DNA from 2 places in the Achromobacter sp. 1L-A-4-B-C2 genome. Region 1 is predicted to be linked to the other one. Evidence: riboswitches for the same ligand, from Rfam matches in the RefSeq annotation. Region 1 holds a riboswitch; the other holds the start of a gene.
What was found. Region 1 has a riboswitch for glycine ahead of gcvT (glycine cleavage system aminomethyltransferase GcvT). Riboswitches for the same ligand answer to the same signal wherever they lie in the genome.
Positions count from the first base shown of each region.

Region 2: linked by a shared signal. The riboswitch ahead of AC0Z35_RS25495 (D-amino acid dehydrogenase) and the one ahead of gcvT (glycine cleavage system aminomethyltransferase GcvT) in region 1 are both predicted to bind glycine.

Region 1 is NZ_JBXAWP010000001.1:786,412-790,819, forward strand. It holds gene gcvP (aminomethyl-transferring glycine dehydrogenase) at 1-195, opposite strand, end outside; gene gcvH (glycine cleavage system protein GcvH) at 267-644, opposite strand; gene gcvT (glycine cleavage system aminomethyltransferase GcvT) at 747-1,847, opposite strand; glycine riboswitch at 1,939-2,062, opposite strand; glycine riboswitch at 2,096-2,192, opposite strand; gene AC0Z35_RS03550 (ZIP family metal transporter) at 2,309-3,202, opposite strand; gene AC0Z35_RS03555 (superoxide dismutase) at 3,232-3,846, opposite strand; gene AC0Z35_RS03560 (SPFH domain-containing protein) at 4,038-4,408, shown strand, end outside.
Region 2 is NZ_JBXAWP010000006.1:81,716-86,123, forward strand. It holds gene AC0Z35_RS25485 (3-hydroxybutyryl-CoA dehydrogenase) at 1-443, shown strand, start outside; partial or broken gene ampC (class C beta-lactamase) at 596-1,756, opposite strand; glycine riboswitch at 1,910-2,000, shown strand; glycine riboswitch at 2,001-2,095, shown strand; gene AC0Z35_RS25495 (D-amino acid dehydrogenase) at 2,135-3,382, shown strand; gene AC0Z35_RS25500 (M23 family metallopeptidase) at 3,339-3,893, opposite strand; gene AC0Z35_RS25505 (lactonase family protein) at 4,078-4,408, opposite strand, start outside.

The sequences.
Region 1 (4,408 bases):
CAGCACGTCGGTTTCGCTGCGCGAGGGCGGCAGCGCCAGCGGGGCCTGGCTGCGGATCTTGGCGGGAACGACTTCGTCGATCAGGGCGTCCAGGCTGGCGCTGCCAATCACTTGGAGCATGGCGGCCTGGTCGGCGTCGGACGGGCCGATGTGGCGGGGGATGAAGTCGGTATGGGTGTCTAGGGCGCGCGACATGGGAACTCTCGGGTGGTGGTGCATCAGGCCGGCGCGCCAAGAGGTCGGCGCGCCCGGCTCGAACCGGCTTCTTAGCCGTTGGCGACGGCTTCGTAGCCGGCGGCGTCCAGCAGCTTGTCGGCATCGGCCGCGTTGACCGGCTTGATCTTGAAGATCCAGGTGGTGAAGGCCGATTCGTTGATCAGGCTGGGGTTGTTTTCCAGCTCGTCGTTGAAGGCAACGATTTCACCGTTGACGGGTGCGTAGATGTCCGAGGCGGCCTTGACCGACTCGACCACGCCGGCGGTTTCGCCCGCGTTCAGCTTGGCGCCAACCTTGACGTCGCCAACGAAAACCAGGTCGCCCAATTGGTCCTGGGCGGTATCGGTGATGCCGACGACGAACACGTCGCCTTCAGCTTTGACCCATTCGTGGGACTGGGTGTACTTGCGATCGGTGGGCAGGCTCATGGGAAATCCTCTAGGGAATACGGGTAGATGAATGGTGTTGCGCGCCTCGTGCGAGCGGCGTGTGCGTCAACTGGCAGCGGCCGTTCGCGCGAAGCTTCGAGTTTACGAGTGTTCGACGGCTTTGCCGTTACGCACGAAGGGCAGCTTGCAGACCAGGGCGGGCACCCATTTGCCGCGGATGTCGACTTCGACGGTGTCGCCCGGACGCACGCCTTGCGGCAGGCGGGCAAAGCCGATCGACACGCCCAGCGTGGGCGACATGGTGCCGCTGGTGAGTTCGCCCGTGCCTTGCACGCAGCGCACGGCCATGTGGGCGCGCATCACGCCGCGCTCTTGCAGCTTCAGGCCGACAAAGGCGGCGGGGGTGGCGAATTGTTCCAGCGCGTCGCGGCCGATGAAGCGGCGCTCGGCATTCTTGAGCGACACGGTCCACGTCAGGCCGGCCTGGTCGGGCTGGGTCAGCTCGTCCATGTCCTGGCCATACAGGTTCATGCCGGCTTCCAGGCGCAGCGTGTCGCGCGCGCCCAGGCCCGCCGGGCGCACGCCCTGGGCAGCAAGGTCGCGCCACAGCTGCACGACGTCGGACGCAGGCAGGACGATTTCAAAGCCGTCTTCGCCGGTGTAGCCGGTGCGGGCGACGAGCGTGTCGTCGCCCACGCGGGCGGCAACGAAGGGGGTCAGTGCTTCGGAGGCGGCTTGCCAGGCCGGGCGCGCGGCCCAGACCTTGGCGCGGGCGTTCGGGCCCTGCACGGCCACCATGGCCAGATCGCGGCGCGGGGTGATGGCAACGTCGAAATTGCCGGCCTGCTTCACGCGCTGCATCCAGGCCACGTCTTTGTCGGCGGTGCCGGCGTTGACGACCACGCGCCATTCGTCAGCGGCAAAGAAATAGATGATCAGGTCGTCGATGACGCCGCCCTGCGGGTTCAGCATGCACGAATACAGCGCCTTGCCGGGCACGGTCAGCTTGGCGACGTCGTTGGCGACCAGGCGTTGCAGGAAGGCGTAGGCATCGGGGCCGGCCACATCCACGTTCAGCATGTGCGACACGTCGAACATGCCGGCGTCCTGGCGCACCGCGTGGTGCTCCTCAAGCTGCGAGCCGTAGGCCAAGGGCATGTCCCAGCCGCCGAAATCGACCATTCGGGCGCCGGAGGCGATGTGTTCGTCGGCCAGCGGGGTGCGTTTGAGGGTTGCGGACATGCGCGGAAACTCCGGGACGGCAATGGCTTGCCAGGGTTACGGAATGCCGGTCGTGACAAGCGGATTGCGCCCGCACGGCATCGGCTGAATCTTCCGCCCCTCTGTCCTTTTGCCTGAGAGTTGCCCCGCGCTGGGCGGGTTTGCACCTTCGGCGCCTGGGCTGCTCGCTGTGTCCCGAATTCGGGGCGGCGCCAGGTCTCTCCAGAGTACTGTTTTGCCGCATCCACACGGTAAAAACCGGGACGGGGCAAGCATGTGCGGTATCGGTTACCTGAGCGATTCTGGGCGAATTGCGCCTTCGGCGGCGACCCTGGTGAAAGGGGCGCTCTCTCCCGCAAACATGCGTGACAGCGGCGCCAAGCATACAACGAAAACCAGGCCTGGAAAAGCGCGATTTCCGGGCGCGGCCCGGCCACAAACCGCTGCCGTGGACCGCGCCAAACCGGACACCAACCCCCGGGCTAGCCCAGCGCCGTGTCCAGCAACATCATCAGCACAAAGCCCAGCATCAGCCCGCACGTGGCGTAGACCTCGTGCCCCTTGCGGTGCGATTCGGGAATGATCTCGTGGCTGATGACAAACAGCATGGCGCCCGCCGCAAAGCCCAGCCCCCAGGGCAGCAGCAAGACGGACCAGCCGACGATGGCGGCGCCCAGCACCGCGCCCAACGGTTCGACCAGCCCCGACAACATGCCCAGCGCCACGGCGAAGGCCCGCTTATAGCCGGCGGCCAACAGCGCCACCGCGACAACCATCCCTTCGGGAATGTCCTGGATCGCGATGCCCGTGGCCAACGCGGTGCCCGCCACCGGATCGCCCCCCGCGTAACCCACGCCGATGGCCAGGCCCTCGGGCAGGTTGTGCAGCGTGATGGCGATAACGAACAACCAGGCGCGTCGCATGCGGCGCGCCTCGATGCCTTCGCGGCCCTTGATGAAATGTTCGTGCGGCAGCGTGCGGTCCATGATGAGCAGCACCGCCGCGCCCAGCAGAATGGCCGCCCCCACCGTCAGGCCCGCGCCCCAGCGGCCCATGCCCTGGCTTTCGGCCGCCGCAATGCCGGGCACCACCAGGGAAAACGCGCTGGCCGCCAGCATGACGCCCGCGCCGAACCCGAACATGCTGTCCTGGACCTTTTGCGGGATGGTGCGGGCGAACAGGATGGGCACGGTGCCCAGCGCGGTGGCGCCGGCCGCTACCAGCCCGCCCAGCAGGGCGTCGGCCACGTGCGGCGCGCGCACGTCCAGGTAGGCCCACAGCTGGTGCATCGCCAGGCAGGACACCAGCACGGCCAGGATCCAGACGCTGATGCTGGTGGCCGCGGGACGCACGCGGTGACGGCTGAATGTGTTCATGGGGCCGATGCCTCCATCACAAAGCGGGCTTAACCCTTTGCGGCCGCATAACGGCGCGCCACCTCGGGCCAATTCACGACATTGTAGAAGGCGCCAATGTATTCAGGGCGACGGTTTTGGTACTTGAGGTAATAGGCGTGTTCCCAGACGTCCAGGCCCAGGATCGGCGTATTGCCGTGCATCAGAGGGCTGTCCTGATTAGCGCTGCTTTCCACCACCAGCTTGCCGGCCGGCGTGACCGAGAGCCAGGCCCAGCCGCTGCCAAAGCGGGTCAGGGCCGCTTTGGTGAAGGCCTCGCGGAAGGCGGCCAGGCCACCCAGTTCGGATTCGATAGCGGCCGCCAGCGCGCCATCGGGTTCACCGCCACCCTGGGGCGACATCACCGACCAGAACAAGCTGTGGTTGGCGTGGCCGCCGCCATGGTTGCGCACCGCGCCGCGTATGGCTTGCGGCAATTGGTCCAGCCGCGCGACCAGGGCTTCAACGGGTTCTTCCGTGCTGATGCCGGCGCCATCCAGCGCCGCGTTCAGGCTGGTGACATAGGTTTGATGATGCTTGCTGTAGTGAATCTCCATCGTCATAGCGTCGATGTGAGGCTCGAGGGCGTCATAGGCGTAGGGCAGCGTCGGAAGGGTGTAGGGCATGAGCGTCTCCGTGGAACTGGCCCCTTTTCATCGAAAGCAGCCAGTCGAAATCGAAAACATAAATGATATGTATTTTTATTTGATAAAACAATAACGACATTGTCATAAGTCGCGGAATGGTCGCGTCCTATGATCCCGCAGTCCAAGGGCGCCCACCCCGGACGCCTTAACTTCGAGTATCCGCCGTAAACATGATCGAAATTTCCACCACGAGCATCGCAAGCGCCCTGGTTGCTCTGTTTCCCCTGATCGCATTTGTCATCGTTTCCCTTCGCCGCGTTGTGCCCACCAACATGGTGCACATCGTTCAATCCAGCAAGCAGACCACACCCTACGGGCGCGGCAAGTTGGGGGGCAACACCTACTACCACTGGCCAAGCTGGCTGCCGGTGTGGGGCGTGGCGGTATCCAAGTTTCCTGAAAGCAACTTCCAGGTCGATCTGAAGGACTACGCTGCCTATGACGCCGCACGGCTACCGTTCGAAGTCGACGTCACTGCGTTCTTCCGCATTGAAGACGCCTCGCTTGCTGCCCAGCGGGTGTCGACCTTTGATGTCCTGGT
Region 2 (4,408 bases), on a different contig from region 1:
CCGTGCAATGCGCGCCCACGGCGGGCTACATCGTGCCACGCATCCAGGCCCTGGCCATGAACGAGGCCGCGCGCATGGTCGAGGAAGGCGTGGCCAGCGCCGAAGACATCGACACCGCCGTGCGCCTGGGATTCGGCTTGCGGTTTTCGGTGCTGGGCCTGTTGGAATTCATCGACTGGGGCGGCGGCGACATCCTGTACTACGCATCGCGCTACCTTGAAGCCCAGATCGGCCCACGCTTTGCATCGCCCGACGTCATCGCCAAAAACATGGAGCAAGGCCGCAACGGCTTGCGCGATGGCAAGGGCTTCTACGACTACGCCGACCTGGACGTGGACGCCTACAAGATGCAGCGCCTGGGACAGCTGTGCAAAAGGCTGGAGGTCATGGGGCTATTGCCGCGTTTTGATGGCGCCCACACGGCGGCGGGCACCCAAGCTTGACGGCTGACAGGGGCCGGCCACGGCCTTCGGCCGGCCACCGCCTTCTGCCTGTTTCAGTTCGCTTGCGCGCGGGCTTCGGGTTGCGTTTCCGGGGCCGATCCCGAATCCGTTCCCGTTCCCGTATCCGTTCTTGCTCCCGCCGCCGTTTCCCCTTCAAGAATGCGATACGCCAGCCGCACGCGGGCGTCGTTCGGAATGTTCCGATTCGCCAGGATCACCACGCCGATTTTCCTGGCCGGCACAAACGCCACGTAGGCGCCAAAGCCATTGGTGGAACCCGTCTTGTTGATCCACACATCGGCACGCGGGGGCTGCGGCGGGGTCAGGGCCTTGGCCGGGTGGCTCTGACTGTTCAACGTGCCGGCATTGGCCGCCAACAGCGCTTTGAGCGTCACCGGATACGCCAGTTGTTCCCAGGCCAGGTCCTGCGTCATTCCACCCACGTCGTAGTAGCCCACATGCGTATCGGCCAAGGCCTTGGATAGCACGGCGTCGTTGACGACGGCCTTGGCGATCTTCGCATCCCGGGCGGCCTTGGCACCGAATTCCGCGGGCGCTGACGCCACGCCCATGTTCGCGTCCACGAAGCGGATCAGGTCGCTGGCGCTGGTCTTGACGCCGTAGGCTTCGTCGGCCAGCACGCCCGGGTTCACACGCACCGGCGCGTTCTGTTTGTTGTAGCCCTGCGCGTAGTCGCCCATCTTGGCGGCGGGCACGTGGATATAGGTGTTGGCCAGGCCCAGTTTGGGCAACAGCGTCTTCTCCATGGCCTGCGCATAGGGCTGGCCCAGGCTCTTGGCCGCCACCACGCCCAGCATGCCGATGCTGGGGTTGGCATACGTGCGGTAGGTGCCCGGTGCGTAGCGCGGCGTCCACGCCGACAGGTAGGCCATCAGCTGGGCATCGTCGCCCACCGTGTCCGGCACTTGCAGCGGGAAGCCGCCGCCCGTGTGCGTGCCCAGGTGGATCAGGTTCAGCTTGCCGAATTCCGTGCCTTGCAAGGCAGGCACGAAGCGCGCCGGGCTGTCGGTCAGCGACAGCTTGCCCAGCGCCTGGGCGTAGGTCGCCAGCGTCGCGGTAAAGGTCTTGCTGATCGAGCCCAGCTCAAACAGCGTGTCGCGGCTGACGGGCGCATGCGTTTGCAGCGAGGCCACGCCATAGCTGCGAAATTCATGCCGCCCTTCGCGCGTGACGGCGATGGCCAGGCCCGCCACGTCGTACTCGCGCATTACCGCATGCACGGCGTCGTCGATGTCGGCGCCGGGGGCCACCGGCTCGGCCGACGCCAACGAAACCAGGGCGCCTCCGGCCATCACGGCCAGGGTTTGCAAAACAGTGCGTCGCACGGCGCGAAAGCTCATTCCTATCGTCCTATTCGGTTCACGCCGGCCCAACGGCGCACCCGACATAGTACTAACCCTGAAGCAAATGCGACATGAACTTAGCTATTCTCTACCCCGTCGATTCAAAACCGCGCAGAAGAGACCGGCCCTGGCGGCCGGCGCCGACGGAGCAACCGCCCCGGAAACTCTCAGGCAACAGGACTGCGCGCGTATAGACAATCTGGAGAGAGGCGCCGTGCGCGCCCACCGAAGGGGAACCCGCCGCCCGCGCGGGTGAAACTCTCAGGTACCAAAGACAGATGGGGTGCCGCGTCCACATTGGTCGCGGCCACCTTGTCTGGAGCCACCATGCCCCGCATCGCCATCATTGGCGCCGGTATCACCGGCGTCACGTCCGCCTATGCCCTGTCGAATCTGGGATACGCGGTCACCGTCTACGACCGCCAACGCTATCCCGCCATGGAAACGTCCTATGCCAACGGCGGCCAGCTATCCGCCAGCAACGCCGAAGTCTGGAACAGCACGGCCACGATCATCAAAGGGCTACGCTGGATGCTGCGCAAAAACGCGCCGCTGTTGCTGAACCCCCGCTTCAGCTGGCACAAGTATTCGTGGCTGGCGCAGTTCATGGCGCAAATTCCCAACTACCGCGAAAACACCATCGCCACCACGCGCATGGCCATCGAAGCGCGCCGGCATCTGTTCGACATGGCCGAGGCGGAAGGCATCGACTTCGACCTGGAGCGCCGGGGCATCCTGCACATCTACCACGACGCCGACAGCTTCAAGGCCGCGCATCGCGCCAACGCGCTGCTGCAAGCCGGCGGCCTGGACCGCTACGCAGTCACCGCCGACGAAGCGCGCGCCATCGAACCCGCCATGCAAACCGGATGCCACGGCGGTTTCTACACGCCATCGGACGCCACCGGCGACATCCACAAGTTCGCGCGCGGTCTGGCCCAGGCATGCGAACGCCGTGGCGTCACGTTCGTGCACGATGCCGACATCGACAACATCCAACGCCACGACCGCCCTTACGTGCTGGACATCCGCCGCGACGGCGGCACCCAGCGCGAACGGCACGAAGCGGACGCCATCGTCGTGTGCGCGGGCGCGGCCAGCAGAAAGTTCGCCCGCCTGCTGGGAGATTCCATCAACATCTATCCGGTCAAGGGCTATTCGATCAGCGTGCACCTGGACGACGCCGACAGCCAGGGCGCCGCGCCCCGCGTCAGCCTGCTGGACGAAGCCGCGAAGATTGTCACCAGCCGCCTGGGCGACCGCTTTCGCGTGGCGGGTACGGCGGAATTCAACGGCTTCAACATGGACATCCGTGCCGAACGCGTGCAGCCGCTGATCGACTGGACGCGTAAACACTTCCCCAACATCAACACCACGCGCGTCGTGCCGTGGTGCGGCCTGCGCCCCATGACCCCCAACATGATGCCGCGCGTGGGGGCGGGCAAACGCCCAGGCGTGTTCTACAACACGGGGCACGGACACCTGGGGTGGACGTTGTCAGCCGCGACGGCGCAGGTGCTGGCGCAAAGCGTCAGGGCGGCGTTGCCGGCGCCATCAACAGCGTATAGGGGTTGATCGCGCCGCCGTCGTAGATGCCGTAATGCAAATGCGGCGGCGTGCCTCGCGCGTTGCCGGTGTTGCCGACGTAGCCCAGCACGTCTCCGGGGGCCACCAGCTGCCCCCGTTCAATATCGGCGTAGCCATCCAGGTGCGCGTAGTAATGGCGCTGGCGTCCGGGCCCGAGCACCCACACGACCTGGCCGCCCAGGTTGTTCGTGCCAACCTGCATGACCACGCCTTCCGTGGTGGACAGCACAGGCGTGCCGCGCGCGGCAAAGATGTCGATGCCTTCGTGTTGGCGGCCGCCGGACCGGGCCGCGCCCCAAGTGTCGGTCAAGCGTCTGGCGGACACGCCCTGTACCGGCACGGGCAAGGATGACGGGGCTTGTTGCCAGGCCAGCCGCGCCATATGCCACGGTGCGCGTGCGGCGTCGGGCAGGCGGGGCCACGCCCACGCAGCAAGCCAGATCAATAAGCCCAGGATGACGAGGCGCCAGAGGAAGCGCAATACAGGATTAACGGTCATGCAAGGTTCGACGGCGGGCTGGCCGAGGGGTTCCCGAGGGGTTTCCGAGGGGGTTCCCGAGTGGGTGCCCGAGTGGGTGCCCGAGTGGCTTCAGAGGGGCTTCAGAGGAGCTTCAGAGGGGCTTCAAAGGGGCTTCAGAGTGGCCTGTTGCGCCGGCTATCAAGATCGCCCGCGGTTGCCCCGCCTATGCAAACACCAGGCATACCGGTGTTGGCGTCTGCGCTGCCACGTCCATGTCGCTTAGCTGCCCTGTTGCCACATCGATGCGCAGGCGCAGGATGGAGTCGCCCTTTTGGTTCAACGCGTACAGGCTGCCGCCGTCTGGCGCCAGGGTGAGTGCGCGGGGAAAGCGCAGCCCCTCGGTCCAGGTTTGTACGCGGCGTAATGCGCCATCCTTGGCGATGGCGAAGACGGCGATGCTGTCGGCTTGCGGGTGGTCGTTGTCGACGCGCCGGGTGGAGGCGTACAGGAAGCGGCCGGACGGGTGGACAAGCAACGCCGCCGCGTTGCCCGCG